DNA from 2 places in the Paenibacillus sp. EC2-1 genome. Region 1 is predicted to be linked to the other one. Evidence: riboswitches for the same ligand, from Rfam matches in the RefSeq annotation. Region 1 holds a riboswitch; the other holds the start of a gene.
What was found. A riboswitch is a leader RNA that binds a small molecule or an ion and turns the genes downstream of it on or off. The one in region 1 is predicted to bind ZMP and ZTP.

Region 1 (12,114 bases):
AAGATCAGAGACTTGTCCGATCGATTGTGGGAATTCTGCTACAGCCCATCTCTCATCAGAATCGGATATGAAAATAAAATAAAAAGCTGTCCCAGAGTAGAAAAGATCTACTATTGGGACAGCTTCCATAATTCGCTTACCATCTGTTAATTCATTTCCAGGCGAGTATTTATTTCTTTTCTATTTCTTAGGCAATGGAGTGAACAACAGGTTAACAGGCAAATTACTTCCTGGTGCAGCTGTCAGTAAAATCTCAACCTTTTGCTCGTAGTCGCCAGTTCGATACAAGACCGCCATTTCATCTGGCTTAACTTGACCTGCAGAGTAAATCGGCGTAATTGCACCGTTCACCATTGCATAACCGGAATACTTACCACCACGCGGATTAAACGAAACAAGTGTGTTCGGTGCAACACGATCTAAAGTGATTTTGTACAGCACTCCAAAGTTTCCTGTGTTCGAAGCTACTTCTCCGTACATTGGGTCCATACCTGCCAAATTCGGATCATCAATATTATCTCCCAGAGCGAGACGTTGTGCTACATTCCCTACCTGCTCCATATAACGGATCACACGCGTCGAATTTGGGTATGTTCCACGGTTGTGGACCCCATCTCGATCCAGTAAAGGCAGCTGATCAAGCACAGCTAACGGATCTGATTTCTCATCAATCATAATCACATCAAACTTCAATGGAGAATCACTATATAAGTCAGAGAATAAAGAGATAACATCCCCTTTCTTCATTCTCGTCTTGCTTAGCTCCAGCATCACCAGTTTACGTTCACCCGGCTTCAGTGTTATTGTTGATTGCTTGGAACCATCCTGCATGGATTGGAAATAGTTAAGAACTGATTTTTTACCTGCTGCAGTAGCTATGTATGAAGGCCCTGCAAAACCTAAATAATCCGTTCGCAGCGTTGCATCTGTTTCATTAATATTTGTTGCTACAACATACATCTTCACATTCTTCTCAAGATTGTTAACGTGGTGAATCATAAACCGCATATCACCGGCAACCGTTTCACGATAGACTACACCTTCTGCATTCACGGTTTCTGGGCTGTTACTACGTACCAATGTGCTTGTTTCATCTTCAAATGCATAACTGATCTTGGGTCTGGAAGGAACAGATCCGCTATCAAATGTGAACTTCTCCCCTTCGGGAATAAAGAGCATATTAAAGTCATTTTCACTATAAAGTGTTTCATTCGTAATGTTGATCATGGTTTCATATGAAGCCGTTAACCCTTTGTTATCTGTTACGGTTAATTTGATCGTTTTAGGTCCTGGTGTGAAAAAAGCATACGCTCTGTTCTCCCATTGATGGTTCGTAATCGTGCCATCATCATAACTTTCATCGGTGATCTCAATTAACTCACCCATCTTGTATTCAACCTTATCCGTTGTAAATGAAGCGACTGGAGGTTGATTCGGCTGAACGACCGTTATGGTCTGAGAGTAAGGTTCACTCCAAGTACCGCTTGCATCTTGAACAGAATAAGTAACTATGTATTCTCCTGCCGTATCATAAATATCTTGCTTACCTTCCCACCGTTCATCCACAATCTCTAGACCAATCGGCGACTCTGTTTCTGTTTTAAAGGTAACCAAAGTTTCGCCCGCCAAAATCTCTTTTTGCTGAACCGTAAATTTAGCTACCGGTTTGGTTTCCAGGGTCATAATCACCCGCTTTCCAACGTTATCTGCTTTGTATGGGATATTAAGAGCTTGAGTGATGGCTGTTAATGGAACCATAAAAGTGCTTTTAGTCTGAAAAGAAGTTCCTTTCATGGTTTTCGTAACACCATTTACCGTATAATTGCTGCTGTCCGTTTTGAAACGAAGTTCGTTACTTCCTTTAATAATAACTGTTTCTTTTGTTTTCTTATCATAAGTCACTTTGAACCCAACACGGTCTACGAGTGCACGAATTGGAACATAAGATACACCTTTCTTAACTTGCATAGGCTGAGGTGAGTTATAGACTTTTCCACCGTGTTCCATCTTAGTGCTGTTGAAGTAAAGAATAAGTTCATTCATGTTAACTGGTTTCACTGGCGTTACTGGATCTGGTTTCGAAGGAATTGCTTCCTCTTCTGTCGCTCCCTCACTCGTTGTTGGAGGCGTCGTATCTGAAACGTCTTCTTTATTACCTTCCGTTGCTGTGGAAGATGTTTCTGCTGTTTTTGGTGTCTCCTCAGTAACTTCTGTTGGTTGAGATTTCGTATCTACAGCTTTTTTAGTTTCTTCTGTTGTTTGAGGAGTAGCTTTTGGTACTTCTTGAACAACCTTCTCTTGTGGTACTTCTGTGTTAACTGCTTCCGCTCCGACAGGTATAGCTATAGCAACTTGCGATAATGCTAGAACCGTTACAATCGATAATTTCTTTAGTTTCATTCTCTGACTCCTTCTATCTCTAGTTTTGTTTACCATTTCGTCATATTATTAAACGTCAAAGATAGGAAATAGTTTCTATAATCAGTTAATAAATCTCCAATCGTGTCAATTTATCGAACTTTTTAAAATGAGTGACGTTTGATAAGGATGAACATAAAATGCTTTATCCAGGGTCAAACACCTATTTCTCTTCAAAGGAAGGCGGACATAAAGAATGAACTCCTATATGGATTTTACTTCACCAAATGTACAGTACTCCTACGATTTAAGTCAGAATCAGTTTTTTAAAAAGGATGATCAGAACTACATCAATGCTCTTTCCATTAAACAATTAAATACATTAGGCAATGTATCATTATTAGATATTTTTCTTAGTAAATCTAATGTTGTTGAACCTCATACGCACCAAAATGCATCAGAACTTGTGTATTGTATATCAGGGGCAGCTATCGTATCCTTAATTAATCCATTTACTAAGACACTAATTAATATCCCAATTCAACCCGGCCAAGTAGCGAATGTCCCCCAGGGTTGGTGGCACTATGAGATTGCGACCGTAGATCATACACATCTCTTGGCCATCTTTGATGCTCCTGTTCCCGAATTTATACCAGGCTCGGATGTCTTACGCTTAACCCCTGCAAGTATCCTTGCACATACGTACTGTTTAAATGAACAAAGTGTACAAGAAGCCTTCGCTCCTATTCAGGAAACTGTCGTTATTGGACCACCCAATACATGCAAGCCTTCACATCGGCAACCATCAAATCCAGATCATTATCAAGGGCAACAGAACATATATCAGCAAAATAACAATTACCACGCACCGACCTGTCCTTACCATTCCACAAATACAGAGCAGCGGCCTCAACAATATATTGGTAACGGATGGCAGCATAGATAAATAAATAGATGAATTAGAAGGGCGTCTTTCAGTTAGCTGATGGATGCCCTATTCTATTCGCCTTTCAATTAATCTTCGTTGTCGTAATTTTTATGATATAACCATATATATACTAAACAGAAATGTGGTGCTCATTGAACATATGGATATCCAACCGAATGTACAACAATACTTGAAGCGAATCGGTTACAACGGCCCTTTGAACCCAAACATAGAAGTACTCTCGCAATTACAAGAACTTCATGTTCACACCGTTCCCTATGAGAACCTTGATATACTAGGCGGCATTCCTATTTCTCTCGACATACCACACCTATTTAATAAAATCGTGACTAAACAGCGCGGAGGTTTCTGTTTTGAACTGAATGCGTTGTTTGGATGGCTATTGCAAGAGCTTGGCTTTAATGTTACGCATTATTTTGGACGTTTCTGGCGGGGAGAAACGAATACGCCTTCTAAACGTAGACATCACATTTTACATATTGAAATCGATAACCGACGTTTCATCGCCGACGTAGGCGCCGGAGCATCCCCTCGGCAACCGTTTGAATTAATTGAAAATATAGAGCATATACAAGGAGATGAGATCTATTTAGTTCAAAAATCGGCTCCATATGGTTGGATGTTATACGAACGAAAACATGGAGAACTAGACCCCATTTATTCCTTTACGGAGGAGCCCAATTTGCCACAAGATTATGAAACGACTTCTTATTGGTGTCAGTATTCTCCTGAATCCGTATTTAATAAAGGAGCCAAGGTTTATATACGTACCAAAGACGGCCGTAATACGGTAGATGACCAAGAATTTCGGATTTTTACATCTGGACAAGTCCACATCTTCTCACCATCAACACCTGAAGAGTACGCTCAGGCTCTTATAGAACATTTCGGCATCAAGCTTCCTTTCGAGTTGAAATAATCTGATTATTCTACTTACCATCCTATTTATGGAGAAGCTTTTATCTTATAATGGAAATGGTTGTAATGCGAGAGGAGATCATGTCTATGAATACTAACGATGTCATGAGTAATTTGTTTTCGAAGGAGTTCACAGATAATCCTTATCCGATTTACGACAACTTAAGAAAGAACGACCCATTACTCAAAATGAGGTTTCCCGATGGTAACGTTGGTTGGCTGGTCAGTAGTTATGAAGATGCTGAAACGGTTTTAAAGGACCCACGCTTCATTAAGGATATTACAAAAATTTATGGCGAAGAATCAGCAAGTGTATTTTCAAGTAACATGTTATTCTCCGATCCACCTGATCACAAGCGGCTGCGTTTACTGATGCAGAAAAGCTTTACTCCTCAGTTAATCGCAGGCATGAGAGATCATATTCAGGATATTGCTGATGATCTGCTCGATGCAGTATCCTCACAAGATCATATGAATCTGATTGATGATTACGCCTTCTTATTGCCAATCATCGTCATTAGTGAATTGCTAGGCGTCCCGCTTGAAGATCGAGATAAATTCAGAATCTGGTCGAATTCTATCATTGATACTTCCAATCAGGATACTAGTGAAGAAATTGTCATTCAGCATATGGACGAATTCGTTAAGTATCTTGGAGAATGGTTCTCAAAAGTACGTGAAAATCCAGGGAATGACTTGATCAGTCAGTTGCTTCTTGCTGAAGAACAAGATGATCGTCTAAGTGAGCAGGAGTTGTACGGAGTCGTTATTCTGATGATCATTGCAGGCCATGAGACGACCGTAAATTTAATTGGCAATGGCGTATTAGCCCTACTTGAACATCCAGAACAACGTAAGTTACTTCAAGATCAGCCTGAACTGATTCATGGCGCGATTGAAGAGATGCTAAGATTTAACGGCCCGGTTGAATTTAGTACTTCTCGCTGGGCAAGTGAAGATTTCGAGTTTAGAGGGGTGCAGATGACTCGGGGGGATTTGGTCATTGTTTCGCTTAATTCCGCTAATCGTGATCCTCGGCAGTTTAATGATCCTGACATTTTCAATATTACTCGAGAGAAAAGCCAGCATCTCGCGTTCGGAAAGGGTATTCACTTATGTCTAGGTGCACCACTTGCTCGTCTAGAAGCAGAAATTGCTATCAACACCTTATTACAGCGTTTTCCGAACATCCAGCTTCGAGACAACATACAAGATCTTGAGTGGAGACCTGGCATGCTAGTTCGAGGTGTGAAGGAACTTCCGTTATCTCTCAACAATTAAGAATACATGTGTAAACTAATTCTTCTAGCTCATAAAAAGAACGCCGCACTCCAACTACAGAGTGCGGCTTTTCATAATTTCAGCGCAATGATCGAGTAAGTAACAGAACGTTCGGTTATGACCAATGAAGAATGATGATACATCATATCGATTTCGATCAGACTCATAAGTGAGTAGAGCACGATGTTTCATCACATCCCGTATGATCCAGGTAAATCGTTCAGCAGCTTCTCCATCCAAGAAAGTGACATAGGCATATAACGAATGCTCTATAGGTTCATCTAATGGACTCACACCGGCACACGAAAATTCAGTCTGAACTCCGATCTGGTTGAGCTTATATAGGGCCGAATAGATCTCAACATCCACCTCGACCCCATTAAACATTGTAGTTCTTTTCGGATGTTTACGTATTTTAGGTGCACGATCCCATTCTTTGAGTTCTCTCTTCCGGCGTCTCCAATATTCTTCGGTGTGTGAGCTAAGAAGCACTTCACCCGTTGTATCTACCTGATCATTAATCATGTGAAATCTTCCCTCTCGTTATTAACCGTTATATTATTATATTCCTGCTCTTGATGCACAGGATGCGGAGCCCAACCATGTATGTGGATTACCTGCCCAACACCAGCCAAGCTTAGGTTTCCCTTCGCTAATCCACAAAGCTGTTACCCTCTTATCTCCACACCGTGATCCAAGCAGAGAGAATCCTTTATTTTTCATTAACATATCCGGATAATGCGTTATAACCGCAACTCCCTCTTCCAGTGTCAATGGGGAGCGATTCTCGTTAATGATTATTTTAATAGAATCGTTGGGCGTAATATTACGAGTGGACTCCCCAGTATCGATATCCAAGACCAGATAAGCCATCCCATTCGGTAATTGAATGCCCTCAATCGGCTTGAATCTTTCAACCTCTTCTGCTTCCATCACGCTAAAGCCCTTTTTATTATTTCGCTCTACGAGCCCCATCGCTAATTCCCCATTCACCCAATCCCCCTTGATGACAATCACAAAGGGAATACGTTCTTCTGATTCTTCCAAAGTATTAGAGGCATCGATGACAGCTCGAAGTGGTTCTAATCTCTTCTTGAACCCTTCAGCTTCAAGACCTATTAGAGCAGGATATCCTTTATTTATTAAATTCTCAACTTGACGGTCAAATTCTTTATTCAACATATATTGCGTATCCCTTCTTTCCATAGAACAGCTCTAGGTAGCATAGGTCATATGTCGAAGGACTACCATTCGAGCTCAATTAATTGTACTATTTCATCTTACAACATTCATGCTAATTGTAAACTTGATGAAGTAAATCATTGATGTTATCCATGTAATGTCGTAATAGTTTAGAAGGGACTTTAATGTAAATTATAAGTGGATTGATCGTTTGTGCATCCAATTGTTGAAAATCTAGGATGATCTTTCGGATCAACAATCCCATAACCTTTGAACTGATATTAACTGTTTATCTTCGAATTCAACTTCATAAATATCTGGTTTTGAAGTCTGTTGCCAGAAGTTGAATCCGTAATTCGAGTCGAAGTAATTCATAATAATCGTCATGATATTACCATGTGTGCCAATGACCATTCTCTTCCCTTGGTAATCCGATAGTAATTTAAAGATGACAGGCATAGCCCTCTCCTGAGCTTGTCTAGTTGTCTCTCCTTCAGGCATACAATAATCTTTATCCGTAAATGACCGTTCGATAGCCTTAATTAACTCCTCTTCAGATATTGCTTCATTTAGGGTAGCGATAGGCCTTTCAATAAGCTCATTGTACAAAATGATGTCTTTATGTAGCAGCTCAGCAAGTGGTAAAACCGTTTCTCTAGCCCGATGGTGGGAACTGGAGACAATAACATCAATCCGCTTATCTTCTAACAAGGTTGCCACTCTTTGCGCATCTGCTTGCCCTTGCTCATTAAGTCTTGCTCCGCCTGATGTTTTCTCTTGTTCTAATGAAAATGGAGCGATGCCGTGCCTGACAAAATAAATTGTCGTTTTCATTTGACCACCCTCTCCTAAATCCCCAATATTATATTTATTTTCCATGAATAGATGATCAATGTAAAGATCGAAAAAAGCCGTGGATCAGCTATTCTATACAGCTAACACACGGCCCTTATACTTTTTTAATTCTAATATCGTTAGATGAAATATGAATTAAGCCTCTTCTACAGCAAGCCCATCAAGTGCTTGCTTGGCAAGAATACGTGCTTCTTCAACCGTATCAGCCGTGGATAACGCAACGGCCATTCTCCGACCCAATTTACTCACAGGCTTACCAAATATACGTACCTGGGTGTTTGAAACAGATAGTGCTTTCTCCACACCGGTAATTTGATAATTCTCCAATTCCTTATCTGCTTTCAATGGGCGACTGGCACCCGGTAATAATTGAACAATTTCCGGAATAGGATAGCCTAGAATTGCACGAACATGAAGAGCAAACTCGGATAGATTTTGAGTGACTAGGGTTACTAATCCTGTATCATGCGGGCGAGGGGAAACTTCGCTAAAATACACTTTATCTTCTGTTAAGAATAATTCAACACCAAACAGACCATATCCGCCCAATTCATCCGTAATCGTTCTAGCAATATGCTTAGCTTCTTCAAGTTGTTCATCAGTCATATGATGTGGTTGCCATGATTCAATGTAATCTCCGCTCTCTTGAACATGCCCAATAGGTGCACAGTAGCTCGTTCCATTCACGCTGCGGACCGTTAAAAGTGTAATTTCAGATTCAAAACGGATGAACTCTTCAATGATGACCCGACCATTCTGAACCCGTCCTCCCTCCATGGCAATGCTCCAACATTTCTCGATGTCCTTCTCCTCACGGCAAACGCTTTGTCCTTTACCTGACGAGCTCATTAGTGGCTTAATGACACAGGGATAGCCCATCTCATGGACCGCTTGAACAAATTCTTCATATGTATCCGCAAATTTATAACCTGCTGTTGGCAGACTAAGCTTCTCTGAAGCTAGTCGTCTAATCCCCTCACGATCCATCGTCAGTTTAGCTGCCCTTGCGGTAGGAATAACCCGATGGCCTTCCTCCTCAAGTTTCAACAATTCAGAAGTCGCTAAAGCCTCAATTTCTGGAACGATTAGATCCGGATTTTCCAGTTCAATAATTTCACGTAATTTCTGTTCATCTAGCATATCGATCACATAGCTGCGGTTCGCTACCTGCATAGCAGGTGCATGTTCGTAACGGTCAACGGCAACCGTCTCCACCCCTAATCGCTGCGCTTCAATAATGACTTCCTTCCCCAGCTCACCAGAGCCGAGTAATAACATTTTTTTAGACTGTAACATTGGCTATCCCTCACTTTTTCGGATTGATCTACAATAAAATGTAGATAAAAAAGAGGCAAGGAGAAAGAAACTCCTTACCTCTGCCCAGGCGTACGGCACTGCCAACAATGTGCTCCCTCATGGTTGCCCATGTTCCGCCAGTTACACATTAGCATTTCAATTGTCATGTAAATCATACTGAAATAATCGTCTATTTGCAAATAGATTCAACAAAAAAAGCCGCTATATAGCGACTTTTTTTGTATGTATGACCCAAAAGGGTTACTCTTCAGAGTCAACATTATGGAATACTTGCTGAACATCCTCTAAATCCTCAAGTGCGTCAATCAGTTTCTCAAACTGTGGCATTGCGTCTTCCGGAAGCTCGACATAATTTTGTGGAAGCATCGTTAATTCAGCAACCGTAAATTCTGTAATACCAACATTTTTGAACGCTTCTTGAACCTCGTGGAATTGATCTGGTTCCGCATATACAATAACAGAATCTTCTTCTTCCATGATATCACGAACCTCAACATCAGCTTCCATCAGCAATTCGAATACCTCGTCCAATGTTTTGCCTTTTACACCTATTACAGCAGTCGCATCAAACATATATGCTACCGATCCGCTCACGCCCATGTTTCCGCCGTTCTTGTTAAAGGCAGAACGCACATCAGAAGCTGTACGGTTTACGTTATTCGTCAATGTATCAACAATAACCATTGCCCCGTTAGGTCCAAATCCTTCATAACGAAGCTCCGTATACGTTTCTTCTGAACTTCCTTTTGCTTTATCCATAGCACGATCGATTATTGCTTTTGGTACGTTATACGTTTTGGCCCGTTCAAGAACGACTTTCAAAGCACGGTTTGATTCGGGATCCGGCTCGCCTTTTTTGGCTGCTACATAGATTTCAACTCCAAATTTCGCATAAATACGACTTGTATTTGCATCCTTTGAAGCTTTCTTTTCTTTGATATTATTCCATTTACGACCCATGATGTTCCCGCTTTCTTTATAAATTTTACTTTCCTATTATAGCATCATACTCGGTTATGAAAAAACTACTGATCTGAAACATTTTGTTTACCATCACCACACATATATTATAGTTGTTCAGTTTCTACATATACAAATATGTTAATCTCGTTACCTTCGACTAAGCACTGCCTGCTCATGTACCCGTTCGGTATTTTTAAATAGTGGAGCCAGCACAATGGAACCTATAATAAACAGTATTCCACTTGCGCTAAACACGATGAATAAGGAAGACTGTTCTTTAAGGAACCCTGAAAATGACATACCTAGAACCATCATCCCCATAAAAATAGGTGTAATCGCTCCTCCAACTCTTCCTATATAAGCGGTCTCCGTATTTTTCATAATAAGTGTTTGAATCCCCACTTGAATGCATGGGTAGAAAAATCCACTGATCATCTGAAGTATTATCGTCACCCACACGACGCTCGATGCCCCAATACCTACTGTGACAATTGCACTTACAACAAGACCGAGTGCAAGCATAAGTTGAGGTTTCATTTTGGCAGCTAAACTCATAATGACTGCTCCGCCTACTAGCATAGCGCCACCATTTGCCATAAGAAGCCACTGTAAGAACTCTTTATCCCTTCCTAACTTCTCGATCGTGATAAATAGCATCAAAGGCTGAATCATTCCAACCGCGAGCCCGCTTGCAGCAAATGAAACACTTAATGTTCTCAAAGATACATTATTCCAAAGATATTGAAGCCCCTCTTTCATCTCACCCATAAAGCTGCTTTTCTCTCTAGTTACTCCCTGCTGATCACGTGGAAGTCTGGTCAGAATAAGTGCGGACACAAAAAACATAAGAGCTGTCAAACCAAGAGAAACCTCTATTCCATAATTCAGGAAAATAAATGTACCGATTACAGGACCAAGTACCATGAAAATAGCCATTAATGATTGAGATAGTGCCATAACACCTTGAACCTGGTCACTGGGTACATGCTCTTTATAGAACCTCATAGCCGACGGCTGCCAAAATTGAGACAAGCTAGATGAAATCAAAGTCCCCAAGAGCAGCGTGTACCATCCACCAAAATTCAATGCGAGCATCACGGCAACGACAGATAGTCCCGAAAGTATATCACACCATACCATCGTCCTTTTAGGCTTCCAACGATCTGCAAATGTCCCTCCTATAATAGCAAAGATAAAGATTGGGGCATATTCTACCACCGAAATAAGAGATACATATAAGGGGTCGTTATTCGTGAGGTTTGTAACATATAACAAAATCGCAAAATTTCGTATCCATATGCCAAGCTGGAGAAACACACTCGAGAGCATGATGGTTTGCACATAACGATTCTTCAACATACTTGATCAATCCTTTTCTTTAAATTGGACTTGCTACAACATTCTGGGCTTCCTGATGTCCATATATTGCTCGTGTCATCTTGCGTAACCTCCTCGTTCAAGTCTGTAGTCATTATATGGTGCTAATTAATGAAAAGCAACGCTTTTTTGGTTATTTTTATAAACAATTTAAGTTTATATCTATTATAAAATAAACAATTATATAAATTGTTTATTTATTAAAAGTTCTATGGGTTTGATTATATATGCTCAATGAATTTGATCTAATCTCAGTCGGAGGGTAAGATATATACACAATAAAGAACGAGAGGCCTGATGAAAACATGATAAAAAATGAGAAGATTAAAGCACTTGAAGTTGAGCTGACGGGTGTCAACGGAGAAGCTCTGGGGATCGTCCCTACGGAGCAAGCGCTTGAAATGGCTCGTAAAATGAAAGTAGATCTAGTCTGCACATCTTTATTTAGCAGTCCTCCACCTTGTCGCCTAGTGGCTTCCGGAGCAATTAAAGAAGAGCGCCAACAAGCACGCAAGAAAGAACAACCCGCGAAAACAAAAGAGATCCGACTTACACCGAATATCGAGGAACATGATTATGAAACAAAGAGAAATCAAGCTGAGAAGCTGCTTCGTGCAGGAAATTCCGTATCACTCGTTGTCCGGATCCAGGGGAAAGAAGGAGCAAAAGCTAAAACTCTCCTTGAAGAACTCATACAAGACTTGAAAGACGTTGGGCAGAAGAAGACAGGTATTCAAGTAAGCGGTAAACAAGCAATGGTTGAGCTTGAAGCCAAGTAGTTTTTCCTATTTCTTAAGTTTCTTCACGTGGTGAAAGATCGTCATGACTGCAGACAAAAGGGCAGCCTACTAGTCTTTCGACCTTAGAGACTGCCCCTCTATAGAACGGGATACACTACGTAAACATATTCTAGA
Region 2 (12,114 bases), 2.0 Mb from region 1:
TAAAATCTAATTATTGAGCGTCGGCTCCAGCCACGATCTCGGAAATCTCCTGAGTAATGGCTGCTTGACGGGCACGGTTGTAAGTCAGAGTAAGATCGCCAATCAGCTTGCTTGCGTTCTTCGTCGCAGCTCCCATTGCCGTCATTTTTGCACCTAGCTCACTAGCTTTAGCATTCAGCATCGCACTGAATATGAGCGTTTCTGCGTACTTCGGAAGCAACACTTCCAGTACACCTTCTGGTGATGGCTCATATTCGTAGCTCGATACGTTAACTCCTCCACCAATGTTCTCCATTGGCAGAAGCTGATTTACTTCAGGATCTTGAGTCAAAGCATTGACGAACTTGTTGTAGCAAATGTACAACTCATCAATTTCACCAGACTCATACTGACGAACAGCTGCATTAGCGATGGACTTAATGTCCCCGTATGTAGGACTGTCAGACAGTTCCGTCAGCTCTTCCACAACCGGGAGTTCACGGCGACGGAAATAATCACGACCCTTACGTCCGATCACGAAGATAGAGTACTCATCTTTCGACTGATGACGTTCTGCAATAATACCCGATACTTTACGCAAAATATTAGAGTTAGACGCTCCAGCAAGTCCGCGGTCCGAGGTAATAACCAAGTAACCGGTTTTCTTAACTTCACGTTTCTCCAGCATAGGATGGCTGATTCCCTTGGTTCCAGCCGCGATACTGCCTACTACTTCTTTCAGCTTTTCAGAGTAAGGAAGGGCAGCGGTTGCCTTCTCCTGTGCTCTTCTCAGCTTCGCAGCAGCAACCATCTCCATTGCTTTGGTGATCTGCTTGGTGTTCTGGATACTTTTGATCTGCCGTTTAATGTCACGTAATCCTCTTGCCATGTTTTCACCACCTCAAAACTTTGGCGGAGCCAAAGTTACTTCGAAAGCATTAACCTTAAAGCTTTGGCGAAGCCAAAGCTAACTTCGTAAGCGTAAACTAAACTTTGGCGAGCCAAAGTTACTTCGTAAGCAATAACAAAACTTTGGCAAAGCCAAAGCTAACTTTATTAGCCATAACCTAGCTTTGGCTAGACCAAAGCCATCATCCATATGTTGAAAGAGGATGCCGAGCATTTCATCGCTCGGCTCCCCTCCTATTGCACAGCTGAGGAGCTTACACCGAAGCTGCAAAACCTTTTTTAAATTGTTCAATTGCCGCTTTAAGTGCATTCTCATTATCCGCTACCAAGTCTTTAGTATCACGGATCGATTGCAGAATTTCTGGTTTGTTGCTCTCAACAAACGACAAGAATTCTTTCTCGAAACGACGAACGTTAGAAACCTCAACATCATCAAGATGTCCTTTTACTGCTGTATACAGGCTGACAACCTGCTGTTCAACAGAAAGTGGTTGGTTAACGCCTTGTTTCAGAATTTCCATCAGCCTTGAACCACGGTTCAAACGAGCCAATGTGGATTTATCCAAGTCGGAACCGAACTGGGAGAACGCTTGAAGTTCACGGTATTGAGCCAGGTCAAGTTTCAAACCGCCCGCAACCTTCTTCATCGCTTTAATCTGTGCGGAACCACCGACACGGGATACGGAAATACCCACGTTGATCGCTGGACGTTGACCAGAGTTAAACAAGTCAGACTCCAAGAAGATCTGTCCGTCAGTAATCGAAATTACGTTCGTTGGGATGTATGCTGATACGTCGGAAGCTTGTGTTTCAATAAATGGCAATGCGGTTAATGAACCACCGCCGAGCTCATCGCTAAGCTTCGCAGCGCGCTCTAGCAAACGGGAGTGCAGGTAGAATACGTCACCTGGGTAAGCTTCCCGGCCTGGAGGACGACGAAGGAGCAAGGACAATTCACGATATGCCGCAGCTTGCTTCGACAAGTCATCATAGATAATCAAGGCATGCTCGCCTTTGTACATGAAGTATTCACCCATTGCACAGCCCGCATAAGGAGCTATGTATTGCAATGGAGATGGCTCGGAAGCCGATGCAGTTACAATGATTGTGTACTCCAAAGCACCGTGACGACGCAATGTTTCAACAACCTGTGCTACTGTGGATTGTTTCTGTCCAATGGCAACGTAAATACATTTCACGCCGTTACCTTTTTGGTTCAGAATTGTGTCAATAGCGATCGTTGTTTTACCTGTTTGACGGTCACCAATGATCAACTCACGTTGTCCGCGGCCGATTGGAACCATCGCATCAATCGCTTTGATACCTGTTTGCATTGGCTCGTGTACCGATTTACGATCGATAACACCTGGTGCGTTGCTCTCTACTGGACGGTATTCAGCAGCCGCGATCGGCCCTTTACCATCAACAGGTTGACCCAGTGGGTTTACAACGCGACCTAGCAATGCTTCACCTACAGGAACCTGCATGATGCGGCCTGTACGTTTTACTTGATCGCCTTCTTTAATGTCGATATAAGGTCCCAAGATTACGACCCCGACGTTGCTCTCCTCAAGGTTGAGCGCCAAACCTAAGACGCCGTTAGGGAATTCTAGCAATTCCCCGGACATAGCGTTCTCTAGGCCATATACGCGAGCAATACCGTCACTTACTTGAATAACTGTTCCTACTTCGGAGACAGCAATGTCAGATTTATATTCTTCAATCTGACTTTTAATTAAAGTACTAATTTCTTCAGGTCTGATACTCAACGTTTTCACCCCTATCTACTATGCTTGTCTGTTAAAAGACTTTTCAAGACGGTCCAGCTTGCCTGACAAACTGCCATCATATAGCTTATCGCCGATAGCGACCTTAAGGCCGCCCAGCAGACTCTCATCAACGACATTGGTCACGCGGATCTTTTGCTGTGCCAGTTGTCCGAATTCCGAAGCCACTTGTTCCTTCTCCCGATCACTTAGCGGGTATGTGGAGTATACTGTGGCATCGGCCATTCCGAGGCTAGCTCCCTGAATTTTCACGTAGCTGTTCAACAGTTCAGCGAACAGTCCAGTGCGTCCTTTTTCCAGAAGCAGCTCAATTGTATTCAGAACAGGCTTCGATATCTTCCCTGCAAGTGCCTTGTTCAAGACATCCATCTTAACGGAACGGGGAACATTCGGCGTGGATATGAATTTTTGAATGTCGGCGTCTCCTTCAATAGCAGACACAACGGCTCTCAATTCTTGTTCCACTTCCAGACCCTTCTGCTGCTCAGCCGAAACTTCGAACAGCGCCCGCGCATACCGCTTGGCTGCTACCGTTTCTTGGCTCATGGTCTGCCTCCTACCTCTTTAAGGTATTGATCAACCAATTCTTCCTGAGCCTTGTCACTCTTCACTTCACGCTCGATCAACTTGGATGCAATCTTCACAGATGCAGTACCCAGCTCGTTGCGGAGTTCTGCAACCGCTTTGTTCTTCTCGTTCTCGATGTCGCGAACAGCTTCGGATTTAAGACGTGCAGCCTCTTCTTTAGCCAATTCCATAATCTGTTCAGCTTGTTTGTCGCTAGTCTGCTTGGAACGCTCGATAATTTCATGAGCATCCTTACGAGCTTGCTCCAACGCCTGTTTCTGCTCTTCTACATAAGTAATCGCCTTCTGGCGCGTCTCAGCTGCTTCGTTCATCTGATTCATGACCAGTTCACGGCGCTGCTCCATAATGGCAAACAATTTACCGAATGCAAACTTGTTGAGCAGGAAGTACAAAATAATAAACGCAATTATAGAGATTACAATTGTCTCCCAATGAATTGCCATTAAAGTCACTCCTTTCCATTATTGCGAAGTGCATTTCCTAACAAAACGAAGGCGCGGATGGCATCGGCCCTCCCCGCCAAACCGTTGTATTGTTATTAAGTAAACATGATCAAGAACGCGATAACTGTAGCTGCCAAAGGAATAACCTCAACGATACCTACACCGATAAACATTGTAGTCTGCAATTGACCACGTGCTTCTGGTTGACGAGCGATAGATTCTACCGTTCTGCTTACGATCATACCGTTACCAAGACCTGCGCCAAGTGCGCCCAAACCTACTGCAATAGCTGCTGCCAAAAATTCCATTGTTAAATATCCTCCTTAAAATTGTGCTTTTAGTTTTAAACTATAATATATCTCTTTCGAAACCACCCTGTTTAAGGGGCTTATCCGGCCGAGTTTATTAATGCTCTTCTTCGTGAATCGTAGTCTGCGCAATGTAAACCATTGTTAAGATTGTGAAGATAAACGCTTGTAGTGCGCCAATGAAGATACTGAAACCTTGCCAAGCAGCGAGGAACGGAACCCCGAAGAATCCAATTTTCAGTATGACGGAAATCAATACTTCCCCAGCAAAAATGTTTGCGAACAAACGGATTGCCAACGCAATCGGTTTTGCCAAGTTCTCAATAATATTGAGTGGCAGGAAGATTGGGAATGGTTCAATATAGTGCTTCAGGTAATGTTTGCGGTTCAGCTTCAGACCCAGATAGTTCATCAAGATAAATACGACAATAGCAAGACCTGCCGTAACGTTGATGTCTGCCGTTGGTGATTTCCACCACAACACTTCATGGTGTTTAACTCCCACAAGCGGTTGACCGAAAACTGTGAAGCCGTCTGGCACTGTAGTTATCACTGAAAATGGAAGTCCCAGAATGTTGGCTACGAAAATGAACAAAATGAGTGTCAATCCCAAGGATATGTATGGTTTTCCCTTTTTCAAGTCCATAGCACTTGACACAACGCCTTGTACAAATTCCACTACCCATTCCATAAAGTTTTGCAGTTTGGAAGGGTTTTCGACAGATAAATTACGAGTTGCCAGCCATGCAAGTACGAAGACTACTACTCCAGTTACAAGGAGCATGAGTACTGCTGACAAGTCGATATTGAATCCGCCAAGATTAATAATCGGTGAATCATGCATAATTTTGTTTTCACCCCTTTCCAATTAGCGCTGATCAATGATTGTTTCTCAAGCCAAATATAATGCTGACAGGAATGGTCAACAACTGGGGAATGAACAGACCGGCAATGGTTGCGCCGAGTGATACCTGCTCCAGCTTCGCTGCGATGACTACAATCAAGAATCCGGTACAAAGTCTAGTTATAAAACCAAAGCTATACCGTCTGTTGTCTTGGCTGACCGCCAATTGTGCCAGCTGCCGCACTTTAATGGAAAGGAAGCGTACGTTAAACAAACCCGCTGCCATACCCATGATCAAGCCCGAGAGAATCGGACGATAATCAGGGGAAAAAGCCCAACCCAGTAATAATGCAGACAATAGTAGTATCGTCACTCTGGAAACAGCGTTCACAATGGATGTCAAATCATTCACTTTGCGCCCCCAAAAACTTTTTAATGAGAAGAGCAATATTCAAAATCCCTACAAAGAGCCCTGCAACGGTTCCAATCGCGAGCCAGTATCTGGGCCCGTCCAGCAAATCAGCCAGCCACTTCCCACCGAAAAAACCGATCAGGATGTAAACTGCCAGCAATCCTCCGGCACTACTAATGTAAAGTGCAATCAACCAAGGGGAATCTTGACTATTTGGATTTTTCATATAAACCTCTAATCCCAACTCATTTTACTTAATATAACAATGCTTTGTCAATGAATCGATAACAGCGTTTTAGCATATAAAATCAAGCATTTTGCGCAGTCCAAACTGCGCAAAATGCCGCCAGAACCGTACAGTTCAACTGTATGCTGTGATGTTTGTCACGAGAATACACATTATTATGCTTTTGTGAACATTGTGTGAAATTCTTCCGGACGCTCATTTACGACCCCAAAATGGTGCAAAATCGCATTGACAATGCGTTCCGATGCCTGCCCATCACCGTATGGATTTGCGGCTTGACTCATAGAATCGTACAACGCTTTATCCGTTAGCAGAGCTTTCGTACGTGCATATACATCCTCTTCGTGGGTACCCACCAGTTCCAGTGTTCCTGCATCGATTCCTTCCGGACGCTCTGTCGTATCACGCAGCACCAATACAGGTACGCCGAACGATGGAGCTTCCTCTTGCAGACCACCCGAATCAGTCACAATGAGGTGTGTATGCGGATAGAAATTGTGCAAATCAACGACATCCAGCGGATCGATGAGCTTAATACGTGGATGATTGCCAAGGATCTCGTGTGCCGGTTCTTTAACCGCAGGGCTTAGATGAACCGGATAGACGATCGCGATATCCTCGAACTCGTCAGCAATCCGTTTGATCGCACGGAAGATGTTCCGATGTGGTTCACCCTGTGATTCCCGGCGATGTGCCGTCATCAGGATCAACCGTTTACCCGCCGCCCAGTCTAGAACAGGGTGTTTATAATCAGGTTGTACTGTGTATTTAAACACATCTGTTACCGTGTTGCCTGTGATATAAATGGTTGAATCATTCTTATTCTCTTTGCGCAAGTTCTCTGCCGACCAGTTGGTGGGAGAAAAATGAATGTCTGCAAGTATACCCGTCAGCTGACGATTCATCTCCTCAGGGTACGGGGAAAGTTTATTCCATGTACGAAGACCTGCTTCTACATGACCTACCTGTATTTTTTGCAAGAAAGCTGCATAGCTGGCAAGGAATGTTGTTAGCGTATCACCATGCACCAATACAATGTCCGGCTTTGCTTCCCGCAGGACAGGCTCTAGTCCCTCCAGCACTCTAACGGTAATTTCATTTAAGGTCTGACGGTCTTTCATGACATCGAGGTCATAATCCGGGACAATCTTAAACACGTCCAGTACCTGATCGAGCATTTGCCGATGCTGCGCTGTTACGCATACTACGGATTCAATATGCTCGGGATGACGCTGAAGTTCCAGAATGAGTGGTGCCATTTTGATGGCTTCCGGACGAACGCCGAATATGGTCATCACTTTCACTTTAGACATGTTCGGTTAACCCCCTCTTTAAAACATCTAATATTCTCTAGATTGTTACTTCGTGCCGTAGAGACGATCTCCTGCATCACCAAGACCAGGAATGATATATCCATGCTCATCTAAGCCCTCATCAAGAGCAGCCACATAGATATCTACATCCGGATGTGCTTCCTGAACAGCTTTCACACCTTCTGGTGCTGCTACCAGGTTCATCATCTTAATCTGGGTGCAACCACGCTTCTTCAGTACATCAATCGCAGCAATCGCGGATCCACCGGTCGCCAGCATAGGATCGATAACAATCAGCTCACGTTCCGTGACGTCGGTAGGAAGCTTCGTATAATATTCTACAGGCTGCAGTGTCTCTGGGTCACGGAACAACCCTACATGTCCCACTTTTGCAGCTGGAAGTAGCTTAACAACACCGTCTAGCATACCAAGACCAGCACGTAGGATCGGAATCAATCCCAGCATACGTCCTGAAATAACTTTCCCTTCCGTCTCAGCTACAGGTGTCTGTACCGAAATGGATTCCAGCGGTATACTGCGAGTAATTTCATAAGCCATCAACGTTGCTACTTCGTCGACCAACTCACGAAAATCCTTTGTGTTGGTCCGCATATCGCGGATAAATGTCAGTTTGTGTTGAATTAATGGGTGATCACAAATCACCAATTTTCCCATGTGTGGTCCCTCCGGTTGGTTACAATATGTTTTTCAATATGGATATGAATTCTAGCGGGCTCCATAAATCCTATCTATTATATCATCACCAAGCTTGATTTCACACCTACATGCATCATGTTTCTTCTATTCTAATAGGGGGAAAAACATGCCATCTTCAAATCAGTAACTTATCCTAGCATACTAGGTTTTCCAATTATCCGAGAAAAAATGCTGAAATATAATTTTCTCAAAAAAAAGCCCCGCCTTCTTCTGAAGACGGGGCCAATGATTGGATAAAACTAAGATGTGCTTACCTATTCTTAGTATTTCATCTCTGGGTAAAGAGGGTATTTCTCTGTCAATTCAGCTACTCTGCGGCTTGCTTCTGCAAGTGTCGCTTCATCTTGCGGCTGACGAAGAGTGAGGGCAATGATCTTAGCGATCTCAACCATCGCTTCTTCATCCATACCACGGGATGTAATAGCCGGTGTACCGATCCGGATACCGCTTGTTACAAACGGACTTGTCGGATCGAACGGAATTGCATTTTTGTTAACTGTAATTCCAATAGAATCAAGCACCTTCTCTGCGTCCTTACCCGTAATGTCGAGATTACGTGTATCAACCAGCATCAGATGGTTGTCAGTTCCACCAGAAACGATGTTAAGGCCTTCAGCTATCAGTGTGTCTGCAAGCACCTTCGCGTTCTTCACAACTTGCTGTGCGTACACTTTGAAGGAAGGTTCGAGTGCTTCACCCAAAGCTACAGCTTTAGATGCAATAACGTGCATAAGCGGTCCACCTTGAGAGCCTGGGAATACTGCTTTATCAATAGCAGCAGCCCAAGGCTGTTTGCAGATGATCATACCACCACGTGGGCCACGAAGTGTTTTGTGCGTAGTAGTCGTAACAAAATGAGCATGTGGAACAGGATTCGGATGCAATCCTGCTGCAACAAGACCTGCGATATGCGCCATATCAACCATGAACAGCGCACCTACATCGTTAGCGATAGAAGCCAGCGCTTCAAAATCGATGGTACGTGGGTATGCACTTGCACCAGCAACGATTAAACGTGGACGATGTTTGAAAGCCGCTTTACGCACTTCGTTGTAATCGATAAGGAATGTATCTTCTTGCACACCATAGGCTACAAAGTTATACAACAGACCAGATGCATTCACAGGACTTCCGTGTGTCAAGTGTCCACCGTGAGCGAGGTTCATGCCGAGAACCGTATCCCCAGGCTTCAGTGCAGCCAAATATACAGCCATGTTCGCTTGAGCACCTGAGTGAGGTTGAACGTTAACATGTTCTGCACCGAACAACTCTTTAGCACGGTCGCGAGCCAGGTCCTCAACGATATCAACACGCTCACAACCACCGTAGTAACGTTTACCCGGATAGCCTTCCGCGTATTTATTCGTGAGCACGGATCCAAGCGCTTCAATAACCGCTTCACTAACGATATTCTCCGAAGCAATAAGTTCAATGTTGCTGCGTTGACGTTTGAGTTCCAAATCCATAGCTTCCAGTACAGCCGGGTCTTGCTTACGCAAATTCTCCATCATCTTCGTTTCCTCCCCAAATTAAAAAATATTATATGGTATATCATCAATCACAACATCAAACTTACTAGACCTTAATCACAAGAAGTGGAGTTCATATCTTGCTCCAACCGATAAACGGCTCGCTGCCCACCAATCAACTTCGGTCTTGTCAGTGCTGCGGTCACGCGTGCTTCCCCGATAAAACGAATACTAGGCCGAAATGGTACAGCAACCGGGCGCAGATGCATTCCGATCATGGTCTCACCGATATCTATACCGGCATGTGCCGAGATGCTCTCAGCAAGGCACGGAGCAGCAAGACTTCGGTAAGCTGCGGAAGCCATGGACCCGCCCGCATGCGGAATAGGTACAGCAGCCACTTCCGTCAGTCCCAGATGTTCGAGAAGTTCTCGTTCCACCACAAGTGCACGGTTCAAGTGCTCACAGCATTGAAATGCAGTATGAAAGCCAAACTCAGCTTGCACTTCCTCAATACCATTCAATACTTGACGAGCCGTCTCAAGCGCACCACCGGTACCTATCTTGCGACCGGCAACCTCACTTGTACTTGTTCCAATAACCAGTATTTTGCCTCGTCCCAAGCCTGCAGCCTGGGCCAGCTCCCGTACAATCGTCTCGGTTTGCTCTTTCAAATCATGATCATTCGAGTAATCTGTCATGTCACAGCCCCCCATGGATGCGATCGCCCTGAACACAAGCTAACGCCAGAATTAAGCAGGCATTAGCTTGCATCACCTGCGATGAGCTTAACCTTTCAGATAGCGTTCCTCAATGGCCTTGATCTTGTTAACCCTGCCAACATGCCGTTCACCCTGACTAAATTCTGTACCGAGCCAAGCTGTAACAATCTCAGCTGCCAATCCAGGACCTACCACTCGTTCTCCGAGAGCCAGCACGTTGCTGTCATTATGCTCACGGGTAGCTTTTGCCGAAAATACATCATGCGTCAGTGCACAGCGAATGCCTGGCACCTTGTTCGCTGCAATACTCATGCCAATTCCCGTTCCACAGATCAGAATGCCGCGGTCAGCTTCTCCGGATACGACCTTCTCACATACCGGAAGTGCATAATCCGGATAATCGACCGAATCAGAGCAGCCGCAACCCAAGTCCTCAACTTCATGTCCAAGACTGCGAATAACCTGCGAAATTTCCTCTCTCAAACGAATACCAGCATGATCTGTGCCTAATGCGATTTTCATATGAAAAACCCCCTTGTATGTTTCGTCTTTTGTCACCGTAATTCACAAAAACAATGTAAACCACGTGTACAACAACTTGTATCATTATAACCCAAATTGTCATTAAAAGACGAAAAAAAGAGCAGTCCGCGCACGTGAAATGTGCACCAATTGCTCTTTGCCCAGGCGACCGGCCGTATGTTTCCGATGCTCCATCGTGGTTTCATCCACTTCGTCGCCAGTTACATCGGAATCCGTGTTTTTCCACTTCATCTTAAATCAAACTCAGCAGAAAAGCAACGGATAAATGTTTATATATTCGTGCAGCTTCTACTTATGCTCATTCCCTAGCTTATCCAGCAAGCGGAACAACGCTAAGCGAATTTCTGCTGCTGTAGCCTCATAATCCTCCAGTGAACCACCGAATGGATCAGATATGTCAAAGCTCGGAATACGCTGTCTAAGTTCGATAAGACGCACCTTGTCCTGCTCCTGAAGCTCACCACCAAGGGATCTTGTCATCTCCATTGATGCAAGCAGACTGTCCTGCTCTTGCAGATCCCGAAGCACCTGCTCATCATTCTCAACGTACTCCTTAAGCGTATGAACCTTGTCCGCCGCATAAGGAAACTGACGAATCGCGTACTGTTTATGGGATAGCGTCAATGTCAGAATCATATCCGCCCATTCCACAAGATCTGTGCTGAGTGGTTTGGAGCTATGACATTCTTCAATCTGCTGATCCCGAAGAACCGTCCCGGCATGACTAGATATAGGCATTCCCTCTACAGCGGCAACACCTGCGGAACGCACTTCGAGCGAAATCCCTCTTCCCTCGGCAAGCTTACGCAGCATACCCTCAGCCATGGGACTACGACAGGTGTTGCCGGTGCAGACAAATAATATGTTTTTCACGGTCTCCACCTCCCAAAATTCCATTGCCGTTATTGTATCAAATTATAAACATCAAACCAAATGCTAGCAGAATAACGCCGCCTATCATTTCTCCATATTCACCAAGCTTACTAGCTGCATGTCGTCCCAGCATAAGCCCCATAATCGACATGAGTCCCCCAATTACACCGAAAGATACCACGATCAATAAGACATCTTTGACAAACATACCAAGGGAGACGCCCACAGAGAATGAGTCGATGCTGACACTAAGTGCAAACAACAGCATTCCTAGCAGCGTGGTGTGATTAACAAGCTTACCTTCTTCCTTACGAAAAGAATTCCAGATCATATGTCCACCCAGAAGTATGAGCAGCCCACCCGCTGCAAGCCCTGTAACTTGTCCAAGCAAAGAGCCGACATATCTTCCCGCAAATAACCCAATCAGCGGCATAAGCATATGGAAGAACGCAATTAGCAGACTGATATTCAGAATATGCCTCAGCCGAATACCTCTCATCCCAACGCCAATACCTAATGAAAATGCGTCCAATCCCAGTGCCACAGCCATAATTAGGATGGTCGCGAGTTGCCCTGATTGGACAGACGATTCCAACATCCGAATTTCCCCCAAGTCCCTATGGTCTTGTACACCATATGCGGACAAGGAAGGAATCATTCCGGATAGTCGTTATTATTCTACTTGCAAAATATGATGGCCTGCTGCTTTAAGAAGCCGATTCATCACTGCAGCGCCGAGACCCTTCTCCGGGCAGGACTCTGCCAGAAGAAAGGTCGCGCCCTCTTCATCGAATTGGCGCAGCCCGGCGTAAAGCCGGTGGGCCGCTTCCTCCGGTGCGGCCAAACTGCCGAGCGAGACGACGACGTCCGCGCGGTAGCGACCGATGTGCTCGTCGAATGACAGCACACCGGTCTTCTCCCCGCGCGCCTGCGCGGCGTCGAGCTCGGCCTGGATCTTGG

Region 2: it holds a riboswitch for ZMP and ZTP, as region 1 does, so the genes downstream of both, rpiB (ribose 5-phosphate isomerase B) here and purT (phosphoribosylglycinamide formyltransferase 2) in region 1, are expected to answer to the same signal.

Annotation. Positions count from the first base shown of each region.
Region 1 covers NZ_CP186006.1:3,062,983-3,075,096, forward strand. The annotation lists gene ACK8P5_RS14355 (stalk domain-containing protein) at 181-2,400, opposite strand; gene ACK8P5_RS14360 (cupin domain-containing protein) at 2,615-3,304, shown strand; gene ACK8P5_RS14365 (arylamine N-acetyltransferase family protein) at 3,447-4,226, shown strand; gene ACK8P5_RS14370 (cytochrome P450 family protein) at 4,313-5,506, shown strand; gene ACK8P5_RS14375 (hypothetical protein) at 5,561-6,031, opposite strand; gene ACK8P5_RS14380 (DUF5701 family protein) at 6,068-6,688, opposite strand; gene ACK8P5_RS14385 (histidine phosphatase family protein) at 6,941-7,522, opposite strand; gene purT (phosphoribosylglycinamide formyltransferase 2) at 7,679-8,839, opposite strand; ZMP/ZTP riboswitch at 8,915-8,994, opposite strand; gene ACK8P5_RS14395 (YebC/PmpR family DNA-binding transcriptional regulator) at 9,101-9,820, opposite strand; gene ACK8P5_RS14400 (MFS transporter) at 9,971-11,182, opposite strand; gene infC (translation initiation factor IF-3) at 11,506-11,979, shown strand.
Region 2 covers NZ_CP186006.1:5,016,756-5,028,869, forward strand. The annotation lists gene atpG (ATP synthase F1 subunit gamma) at 11-868, opposite strand; gene atpA (F0F1 ATP synthase subunit alpha) at 1,143-2,657, opposite strand; gene ACK8P5_RS23615 (F0F1 ATP synthase subunit delta) at 2,676-3,221, opposite strand; gene atpF (F0F1 ATP synthase subunit B) at 3,218-3,706, opposite strand; gene atpE (F0F1 ATP synthase subunit C) at 3,802-4,014, opposite strand; gene atpB (F0F1 ATP synthase subunit A) at 4,112-4,858, opposite strand; gene ACK8P5_RS23635 (ATP synthase subunit I) at 4,893-5,270, opposite strand; gene ACK8P5_RS23640 (AtpZ/AtpI family protein) at 5,263-5,496, opposite strand; gene wecB (non-hydrolyzing UDP-N-acetylglucosamine 2-epimerase) at 5,673-6,830, opposite strand; gene upp (uracil phosphoribosyltransferase) at 6,876-7,505, opposite strand; gene glyA (serine hydroxymethyltransferase) at 7,808-9,058, opposite strand; gene ACK8P5_RS23660 (TIGR01440 family protein) at 9,130-9,717, opposite strand; gene rpiB (ribose 5-phosphate isomerase B) at 9,805-10,260, opposite strand; ZMP/ZTP riboswitch at 10,413-10,495, opposite strand; gene ACK8P5_RS23670 (low molecular weight protein arginine phosphatase) at 10,570-11,154, opposite strand; gene ACK8P5_RS23675 (manganese efflux pump MntP family protein) at 11,192-11,752, opposite strand; gene ACK8P5_RS23680 (L-threonylcarbamoyladenylate synthase) at 11,828-12,114, opposite strand, start outside.